3 regions of the Serratia nevei genome follow, and region 1 is predicted to be linked to each of the others. Evidence: riboswitches for the same ligand, from Rfam matches in the RefSeq annotation. Region 1 holds a riboswitch; each other region holds the start of a gene.
What was found. A riboswitch is a leader RNA that binds a small molecule or an ion and turns the genes downstream of it on or off. The one in region 1 is predicted to bind thiamine pyrophosphate.
Positions count from the first base shown of each region.

Region 2: it holds a riboswitch for thiamine pyrophosphate, as region 1 does, so the genes downstream of both, thiB (thiamine ABC transporter substrate binding subunit) here and tenA (thiaminase II) in region 1, are expected to answer to the same signal.
Region 3: it holds a riboswitch for thiamine pyrophosphate, as region 1 does, so the genes downstream of both, thiC (phosphomethylpyrimidine synthase ThiC) here and tenA (thiaminase II) in region 1, are expected to answer to the same signal.

Region 1 is NZ_CP149940.1:3,352,687-3,355,957, forward strand. It holds gene V8N38_RS16075 (LLM class flavin-dependent oxidoreductase) at 11-1,033, opposite strand; TPP riboswitch at 1,184-1,286, shown strand; gene tenA (thiaminase II) at 1,349-2,032, shown strand; gene V8N38_RS16085 (ABC transporter ATP-binding protein) at 2,029-2,769, shown strand; gene V8N38_RS16090 (ABC transporter permease) at 2,766-3,271, shown strand, end outside.
Region 2 is NZ_CP149940.1:698,770-702,040, forward strand. It holds gene thiP (thiamine/thiamine pyrophosphate ABC transporter permease ThiP) at 1-422, opposite strand, end outside; gene thiB (thiamine ABC transporter substrate binding subunit) at 398-1,384, opposite strand; TPP riboswitch at 1,442-1,560, opposite strand; gene sgrR (HTH-type transcriptional regulator SgrR) at 1,598-3,259, opposite strand.
Region 3 is NZ_CP149940.1:266,388-269,658, forward strand. It holds gene thiC (phosphomethylpyrimidine synthase ThiC) at 1-1,636, opposite strand, end outside; TPP riboswitch at 1,751-1,875, opposite strand; gene V8N38_RS01240 (Rsd/AlgQ family anti-sigma factor) at 1,915-2,418, opposite strand; gene nudC (NAD(+) diphosphatase) at 2,520-3,271, shown strand, end outside.

The DNA.
Region 1 (3,271 bases):
ACTCCTCCGTTTAGCGCCAGCCGAGCGCCGGCGCGACATGGGTTAAAATCGATTCGATCACGTGGGCGTTGTAATCCACGCCCAGCTGGTTAGGCACGGTCAGCAGCAGCGTATCCGCTTCGGCGATGGCCTCGTCCTGCGCCAGCTGCTCGATCAACACGTCCGGCTCGGCGGCATAGCTGCGGCCGAAGATCGCCCGGGTCTGCGCGTCGATATATCCGAGCTGATCGCCCTCCTTGCCACCGCCGCCGAAGTAGTTGCGATCCCGCTGATCCACCAGCGCGAAGATGCTGCGGCTCACGGAAACCCGCGGCTCATGCGCGTGGCCGGCCTCTTGCCAGGCGGCGCGGTAGGCGCGGATCTGCTTGGCCTGCTGGATGTGGAAGGGTTCGCCGGTCTCGTCGTTCTTGAGCGTCGAGCTTTGCAGGTGCATACCCAGCTTCGCCGCCCAGACGGCGGTGGCGTTCGAACCGGCGCCCCACCAGATGCGATCGCGCAGCCCGGCGGAAAACGGCTCCGGCCGCAGCAGCCCGGGCGGATTCGGGAACATCGGCTGTGGATTGGGCTCGGCGAACCCTTCGCCGCGCAGCGCTTCCAGGAACACTTCGGTATGGCGGCGGGCCATGTCCGCGTCGCTCTCGCCATCGGCCGGGGCATAGCCGAAATAGCGCCAGCCGTCGATCACCTGCTCCGGCGAGCCGCGGCTGATGCCGAGCTGCAGCCGCCCGCCGGCGATCAGATCCGCCGCGCCGGCGTCTTCCACCATGTACAGCGGATTTTCATAACGCATGTCGATCACGCCGGTGCCGATCTCGATGCGTTGGGTTTTGGCGCCGATGGCGGCCAGCAGCGGGAACGGCGACCCCAGCTGGCGTGCAAAGTGGTGTACGCGAAAATAGGCGCCGTCCGCCCCCAGATCTTCGGCGGCAACCGCCAGATCGATGGACTGCAGCAGCGCATCCGCTGCGGAACGGGTGCCGGACTGGGCGGAAGGCGACCAGTGGCCAAACGAGAGAAAACCAATCTTTTTCATCGGGAATCGTCCTCAAAGGCAAAATCATCGGCCTACAGTGACAAAAATCGCGCGCTCTGCGCCAGCAAAATCGCCCCCGATCGCACTAAACGAACCGATTGCCGCTGCGCCGCCCGGCGATTGTAATCAAAAAACAAATGTCGTATAACAAGCAGCTCCGAGGGGTGTCCTGTTACGGGCTGAGATGGCGCAAGCCGAACCCTTTGAACCTGATCTGGGTCATGCCAGCGAAGGGACGGTTAGGCAACAACGCTCTCACCCGTTGCCTGTTCATACCCCAGCGTGCCCGGATCTCCACTGACTCAAGGAGGTCCCATGTCCATCACCACCCTGTTCGAAAGCGGTCTTTACGGCCGGCTGCGCCAACAAGCCGGCAGCCACTGGCAGGACTACGTCGATCACCCGTTTCTGCAGCAGCTGGCCGCCGGCACCTTGCCCGAACGCGCTTTTCGCCGCTACCTGACCCAGGACTACCTGTTCCTGCTGCACTTCGCCCGCGCCTACGCGCTGCTGGTCAGCAAGCTGCGCACCCTGCCGGAGATGCGCGCCGCCACGGCGTCGCTCAACGGCATCGTCGCCGAACTGCCGCTGCACGTCGCCTACTGCGCCGAATGGGGGCTGAGCGAAGCGCAAATCGCCGCCCAGCCGGAAGCGGCGGAGACCATGAACTACACCCGTTACGTGCTGGATATCGGCCATGCCGGCGACGCCCTCGATCTGCTGGCCGGCCTGCTGCCCTGCGTGGCCGGCTATGCCGAAATCGGCCTGCGGCTGCTGCACGACCCCGCCACCAAAATGGAGGGCAATCCTTACGCCTCCTGGATCCGCAACTACGGTGACGAGGGCTATCTGGCCGGCGTGCGCGCTGCCATCGAGCTGCTCGAGACCGTCGGCCACCAGCGCGGCGCACCAGGTCGCCTCACCGAGCTGGCGCAGATTTTTACCACCGCCACCCAGTTGGAATCGGCATTTTGGCAGATGGGGCTGAACGCCTCATGACCTCCCCGCTTCTCCCGCCCGGCATCCAGGTGCGGGATCTCAGCCTGCGTTTCGGTCAGCAAATCGTCTTCGACCGGCTGAGCTTCGACATCGTCGGCGGCAGCTTCGTCGCCCTGCTCGGCGCCAGCGGCGCCGGCAAAACCAGCCTGCTGAAGATCATCGCCGGCCTGGAACGGGCGACCTCGGGCACGGTGACCGGCAGCGACGGTTTGCCGATCGCCGGGCGCATCGCCTACATGGGGCAAAAAGACCTGCTCTACCCGTGGCTGACCGTCGAGGAGAACGTCGCCCTCGGCTCGCGGCTGCGCGGCGAAGTGACGGATCGAGCGTGGGTGGCGCATCTGCTGGAGCGCGTGGGCCTGGCCGCGCATGGCCGCAGCCTGCCCGCCGCGCTGTCCGGCGGCATGCGCCAGCGCGCCGCCATCGCCCGCACTCTCTACGAACGCCAGCCGATCGTGCTGATGGACGAACCCTTTTCCGCGCTGGACGCCATTACCCGCGCCGAGATCCAGAGCCTGGCCGCCGAACTGCTGGCGCAAAACACCGTGCTGCTGATCACCCACGATCCGATGGAGGCCTGCCGCCTGAGCCACCGGCTGCTGGTGCTGTCGCCCTGGCCGCTGGGCCTCGACGATACCCACCGCATCAGCGGGCAACCGCCGCGCGCGCCGGATGACGCCGACCTGCTGAAAAGCCAGGCCGAGCTGCTGCAACAGCTGGTGAGGGCCGCGCAATGAAGATTGCCAAAGAGCGTGGGCTTACCCGCCTGCGGCGTGGGCTGACGGTGTTTGCCGGCCTGCTGCTGCTGTGGTGGCTGGCGGCGCAAAGCGGCATTCCGGCCTTTCTGCTGCCCACGCCGAGCGCGGTGGCGCAGGCGCTGTGGGACGGGCGCGGCTACCTCGCCTGGCACACGCTGGTCACCGCTTCGGAGATCGTCAGCGGGCTGGCGCTGGGTGTGCTGCTCGGCGCGGCGCTGGCGCTGTGCATGATCTTCTCGCCGCGCCTGCAACGCTGGCTGATGCCGCTGGTGCTCACCAGCCAGGCGATACCGGTGTTCGCCCTGGCGCCGCTGCTGGTGCTGTGGTTCGGCTTCGGCATGAGCGCCAAGGTGGCGATGGCGGTGCTGGTGATTTTCTTCCCGGTGGTATCGGCCTTTTTCGACGGGCTGCGCCGGGTCAACAACGACTATCTCGATCTGGCGCGCACGATGCGCGCTTCGCGCTGGGCGCAGCTGCGGCA
Region 2 (3,271 bases), 2.7 Mb from region 1:
CCCTGCAGGCCGTAGGGCGAGAAGCCATACTCGACGCCCAGCCAGCCGCACAGCGTCGCCAGCCAGCCCTGGCGCCCATAGACGCTGAGCAGGCCGAACACCGCCACCAGCACCGGCAGCACCAGCGTCATGGCGCACAGCCGCAGCAGCAGCTGCCGGCCGGGGAAGCGGCGGCGATAGAGCGCGCGCGCCAGCAGAACGGCGGGCAGCACCGAAATCAGCGCCGACAGCAGCGCCTGCCAAAAGGTGAAGCGCACCACGTGCCACAGGTAGCTGTCCTGCCACAGGCCGCGCCAGTCGCTGTCCGGCGCGTGACGCCACAGCGAGCCCATCGCCAGCGCGGCGACCAGCAGGATCACGCCGGCGGCCAGCAGCCCCGGCCAGAGCCAGCGGGGGATCAGCGGCTGACGGCGGTTTGCCATGCCCGGATCCAACCGCCGCGTTGTTTGGCCACCTCTTCGGCGCTGTATTGCAACGCGGTATGCGGCACGTTCATCTGCTCAAAGCCGACGGGCAGTGGGGTGTTGATCACCGGGTACATCCAGTTGCCGGTCGGGATGGTGTTCTGGAAGGCCGGCGTCACCATGAACTGCATGAAGCGCTCCGCCAGCTCAGGCTGTTTGGCGGCCTTCAGCTTGCCCGCCACTTCCACCTGCAGGTAGTGCCCTTCGCTGAACGTGGCGGCGGCGTAGAGATCTTTTTTCTCTTCGATCAGGTGATAGGCGGGAGAGGTGGTGTAGCTGAGCACCAGATCGCCTTCGCCTTTCAGGAACAGGCCGTAGGCTTCGCTCCAGCCTTTGGTGACGGTGACGGTCTTATTCGCCAACTGCTGCCAGGCGGCCGGCGCCTTGTCGCCATACACTTTTTGCATCCACAGCAGCAGGCCGAGGCCCGGCGTGCTGGTGCGCGGATCTTCGTAGATCACTTTCCAGTTGCGATCGCTGCTGACCAGCTCCTGCAGGCTTTTTGGCGGGTTCTTCAGTTTTTCTTTGTTGTAGACGAAGGCGAAATACCCGTAGTCGTATGGCACGAAGGTCGCGTCCTGCCAGCCGCCCGGCACCGTCAGTTTGGCGGTGTCGACGCCGCTCGGCGCGAACAGGCCGGTTTGCTGCGCCGCCTGCAACAGGTTGTTGTCCAACCCCAGCACCACGTCGGCGGCGCTGTTCTTGCCTTCCATGCGCAGGCGGTTCAGCAGCGAGACGCCGTCTTCCAGCGCGACGAACTTCAGTTCACAGTCGCACTCGGCTTCGAAGGCTTTTTTTACCGCCGGGCCTGGGCCCCAGTCGGCGGCGAAGGAATCGTAGGTGTAAACCGTCAGCGTCGGCTTGGCGAACACCGGCGCGGCACACAGTAGCAATAAGCAGGGCAGATATGTTTTGACCACGTTGCACTCCTGAAAAATAAGGGGGCAAGGGCATCTGAGGGGGCGAGGCGGCGTCGCCGGTTCGCTGGGCTCAAATCCCTCCGCCGGTATTGACCGGATCAGGTTCGACGGGTGTGCTCTCAGCGGAAAATCGGGCTTATCACGCGGCCCGACTTACCGCACCCCGTTGAGACGGCGCTATTGTAAAGATTAACCGACCCGGGCGAAAGGCGCTTATGCCTCCGGCGGGGCAAACCAGGCGGACTTGAAGTCGAACCAGCCGAGGGTGTTCATCCGCACGCCGCGCATGCTGCGCTGGCCGTGCAGCTGCAGCCAGTGGTGGAACAGCGGGTGCAGCTGGTGGTTGCTGACCAGACGCTGGCAGAACTCGGCCAACGGCAAACGGTTGGCGCGCCACAGCGCTGCGTCCTGCGCCAGATCTTCGTTCATGCAATGCTGCATCAGCGGCAGTTCGTACAGCGTGGCGAACAGCGAAAACTCCAGCGGCAGATAGAAGTTGGCGCTGCCGAGCCACAGATCGCTGCGCGCGTCGCCCTGGTGCCAGGTGGCGTAATCCACGCTTTGCACGATCAGGCGGATGCCGTGCTGCGCCAGCAGCGGTTCGATCGCCTGGCGAATGGCGTGAAACTCCGAATGTTCATTGAAGTGGGTCATCGTCAGTTCGGTCAGGCCCGCGGGCTTGGGCTGCTGCGCCAGCGTGCGGTTGTGGTGCCAGCGCGGCAGCAGGCCGTACGCCGGCGACCAATAGCGCTGGTAGAGCGGCCCGGCGTGGCTCAGCAGCGAAATGGGGTTGATCAATTCGCACAGCCAACTGCGAATGGCGGGGTCGGCGGCCAGCGGAGAACGCTGATCGAACAGCAGGAAATAGCAACCCTCTTCCAGCCGGCTTTCCAGCTCGCTGTTGCCGGTTTCATCGCCCTGCAGCTGCACGCCGGAGTGCACCAGCTCTTCGGAAAACTCCGGCAGCACCCAGATGTTCACCTCGTCGATCAGCGCCCGGTAGCCAAAATAGTCGTCGAAGGCGTGGATCTTCATCTGGCTGGGATGGTTGCGCACCATGCGGTAGGGGCCGGTGCCGACCGGATGGCGGGCGAAATCCGGCAGTTCGCGCCATTCGCGCGGCAGGATCATGGCCTGCACGCTGCCCAGCAGCCAGGGCAGCCAGTGGTCGGGGCTGCGCAGCTGCACGTCGATAACGAACGGCGTCGGCGAGGTGACGCTCTCGATATGCGAGAACAGCGGTTGCGAGGTCAGTCGCGAAAGGGAAGTGATGACGTCTGCCATCTCCAGCTCGCGGCCGTGATGAAAATGGATCGCCGGGCGCAGGTAAAACCGCCAGTGCAGAGGCGTCAGCGCCTGCCAATGGTGAGACAGATCGGACTCCAGTTCCCCGTTTTCCTCATTTATGCGCGTCAGGCCGTTGAAGATCTGGCGCGCCAAATGGGTCTCCGAACGCCGCAGCGCCGAGCCGGGCAGCAGGTTGTACAGCTGCCGGTAGTAGAGCACCCGCAGGATGTGTTTACCCTGGCGGAAGCTGCGCCCCAGCTGCGACAGCAGCATCTGGCGCACCACGTTTTTGTCGCCCACCAGCTGCACCAACTGATCGATGCGGTCCTGTTCCAGCAGCTCCTCGGCCCGCTGTTGCTGCAGCGCTAGGCCGGTGTAGTGGAAGGTTAACCGCGAACGCTTGCCGCGCCCCGACTCCGCCTGCCAGGTGAGCCAACCCTCCCGCTGCATGGCGCTCAGCAGGGAGCGCACGTGGCGCCGCGAACAGCTCAGCACCTCCGCCAGCGCCTGCAGCGTGGTGTCAGTGGTTTCACCGTGGCAACGCTGCCACAGGCGGATGAACTGCTGCTGCAATCGGGACGTAGACATAAAAGAGGAACG
Region 3 (3,271 bases), 2.3 Mb from region 1:
GTGCCTTGGACATGGCGTTATCACGGATCTGCGCGCCCGGATGGCCTTTGGCCAGATCGGCGGCGTGAGCGGCGATCTTGTAGGTGATCAGGCCCTGCTTGACGTCTTCTTTGTTCGGCAGGCCGAGGTGCTCTTTCGGCGTGACGTAACACAGCATGGCGCAGCCGAACCAGCCGATCATTGCCGCGCCGATGCCGGAGGTGAAATGGTCATAGCCCGGGGCGATATCGGTGGTCAGCGGGCCGAGGGTGTAGAACGGCGCTTCGTGGCAGTGTTCCAGCTCTTCGGTCATGTTGCGGCGGATCATCTGCATCGGCACGTGGCCCGGGCCTTCGATCATCACCTGCACGTCGTATTCCCAGGCGATTTTGGTCAGCTCGCCCAGCGTATGCAGCTCGGCGAACTGGGCTTCGTCGTTGGCGTCCTGAATCGAGCCGGGGCGCAGGCCGTCGCCGAGTGACAGCGAAACGTCGTAGGCGGCGCAGATCTCGCAGATTTCACGGAAATGCTGATAGAGGAAGTTTTCCTGATGGTGCGACAGACACCATTTGGCCATGATTGAGCCACCGCGCGACACGATGCCGGTCAGGCGTTTGGCGGTCATCGGTACGTAGCGCAGCAGCACGCCGGCGTGGATGGTGAAGTAGTCGACCCCTTGCTCCGCCTGTTCCAGCAGCGTATCGCGGAACATCGCCCAGGTGAGGTTTTCCGCCACGCCGTTGACCTTCTCCAGCGCCTGGTAGATCGGCACGGTGCCGATGGGCACCGGGCTGTTGCGCAGGATCCACTCGCGGGTTTCGTGAATATAGCGGCCGGTAGAGAGATCCATCACGGTGTCCGCGCCCCAGCGGGTGGACCACACCAGCTTCTCCACTTCTTCTTCGATCGACGACGTGACCGCCGAGTTGCCGATATTGGCGTTCACCTTCACCAGGAAATTGCGGCCGATGATCATCGGCTCCGCCTCCGGATGGTTGATGTTGGCGGGAATGATGGCGCGGCCGGCGGCCACTTCCCGACGCACGAACTCCGGCGTGATGTTGTCCGGCAGGTTGGCGCCCCAGCTTTGGCCCGGATGCTGGTGGCGCAGCACCTCGCCGCGAATGCGCTCGCGCCCCATGTTTTCACGGATGGCGATGAACTCCATCTCTGGGGTGACGATACCGGCGCGGGCATAGTGCAGCTGGGTCACGCATTTGCCCGGCAGCGCCCTGCGCGGCAGCGGCAGATGTTCGAAGCGCAGGTGATCCAGCCCCTCGTCCGCCAGCCGCTGTTGGGTAAAGCCGGAACTGGCGCCGCTTAGGGTGGCGGTATCGCCGCGCGCGTCGATCCAGCCGGCGCGCAGCTTGGCCAGGCCGGCGTGCACGTCGAGCTCGGCCTGCGGATCGCCGTAGGGGCCGGCGGTGTCATACACCGGGATCGCCTCGTTGGGTTCATACTGTGGGTTGTCTTTGCTGCCGCCGAGCAGGGTCGGGCTGAGCTGAATTTCGCGCATCGGCACCTGGATATCGCTGCGCGAGCCCTGGAGATAGATGCGGCGTGAGTTCGGGAAAGCCATGCCTTGCAGGGTGTCGATAAACTGCTGGGCGGCTTCGCGTTGCGCTTTACGGGCGCGCGGTGGATTAACGTTAGACATAGCAAGTTCCTACCAGTGTGTTGGGTTGGGAAAGTTGCTTGTCTGGAGCTCGGAGGGAGTAATGATGGTGGCCGATAAGGCAGGGCGCCCGCAAGGGGAAGGCCGTGCCTGTGGCGATAGATTACTCTTGTTCCCTTCGCGGGTATTAACCCGATCAGGTTCCGCGGATCCCGAATTAACGGTCTCAGCCTGGCTGATTCGATGAACAAATCAGGCGCTAGGCACTCCGACAAGATGCCCCCCAGTATAGGAGGGATAAGAAAAAAAACTATAAAATTTTAACGTGCGGGATCCAGCGCCTGGTCCGGCAGCGGTTGCTGCGCGGCCTCCGCTTCCAGCTGGATCAGCTTATCTTCCAGCGCAAAGCGCGCCGCCAGCGTTTCGCCGATATCCGACAAGGCCTGGTGGAATTCCAGACAAACCTCCTGATCGATATCCACTTCGGTATAGCGATCGTGGAACGCCATGATCTGTTCGGTATTGGCCCACAGCTTGGGGTAGATGTTCACCGCCAGCGACATTTTCGGACTGGCTGCGCCTTCCACTTGTTTGATAATTCTGTCATAGATATGAAAATGCCCTGCGGAGAGGTAATCCACCAGGTTGTGGCAAAAGTTCTCCAGCGCTTTTTCATTCAGCGGCGTATGCTTTTCTTTATTCGGTTTGAGGCCTACCAGCGTGCAGTAGGCGACCAGCAACTGTTTGCGGGCCTGAAGCCATTGATCAACTAATTCATTACTACCGCCAACGCGCTGAGTCAGCCTTTCCAAACGGTTGAGCATGTTTGACTCCGTGTAAGTAATAAAAGTAACCGGTAAGTTATTAAAATGTAACAAAGCCGATTTGTAGAGTGCCAGTGAAGCTGAGGTTGTGCAACAACGATATGGAACTTGCATTAACGGGCAATGAAAACGGCTGGTGGATTGTCAGCCATGAAAGCAAACTTTGGTTACCGAACGGTGAATTGCCGTCGGGGACGGCCGCCGCTCTTGGGCTGCGGGGCCACATGGCGCGCACCATCGGTGAATGGGAGGGCGCGCCGGTCTGGCTGGTGCGCCAGGCGATGCCGCGGGAGATGGGATCGGTGCGTCAGCTGTTGGATCAGGATCGCGGTCTGTTCCAGCTTGCCGGGCGCGGCGTGCAGCTGGCGGATTTCTACCGCTCTCATCGCTACTGCGGCTATTGCGGCCATGAAATGCACCTCAGCCGCACCGAAAGCGCCTGTCTGTGCGGCCATTGCAAAGAGCGATACTACCCGCAGATTGCACCCTGCGTGATCGTCGCCATTCGGCGCGACGATCAGATCCTGCTGGCGCAACACGTGCGCCATCGCGGTGGTATCCACACGGTGCTGGCCGGCTTCGTCGAAGTGGGCGAAACGCTGGAGCAGGCGGTGGCGCGCGAAGTGATGGAAGAGAGCAATATTGAAATCAAGAACCTGCGCTACGTCACTTCACAACCCTGGCCGTTCCCACACTCGCTGATGATGGCCTTTATGGCCGATTACCATCAGGGTGACATTCGCCACGATCCCAAGGAGCTGCTCAACGCCGGCTGGTATCGCTACGACCAGCTGCCGCTGTTGCCGCCACCCGGCACCGTGGCGCGCCGGTTGATTGAGGACACCGTGGCGCT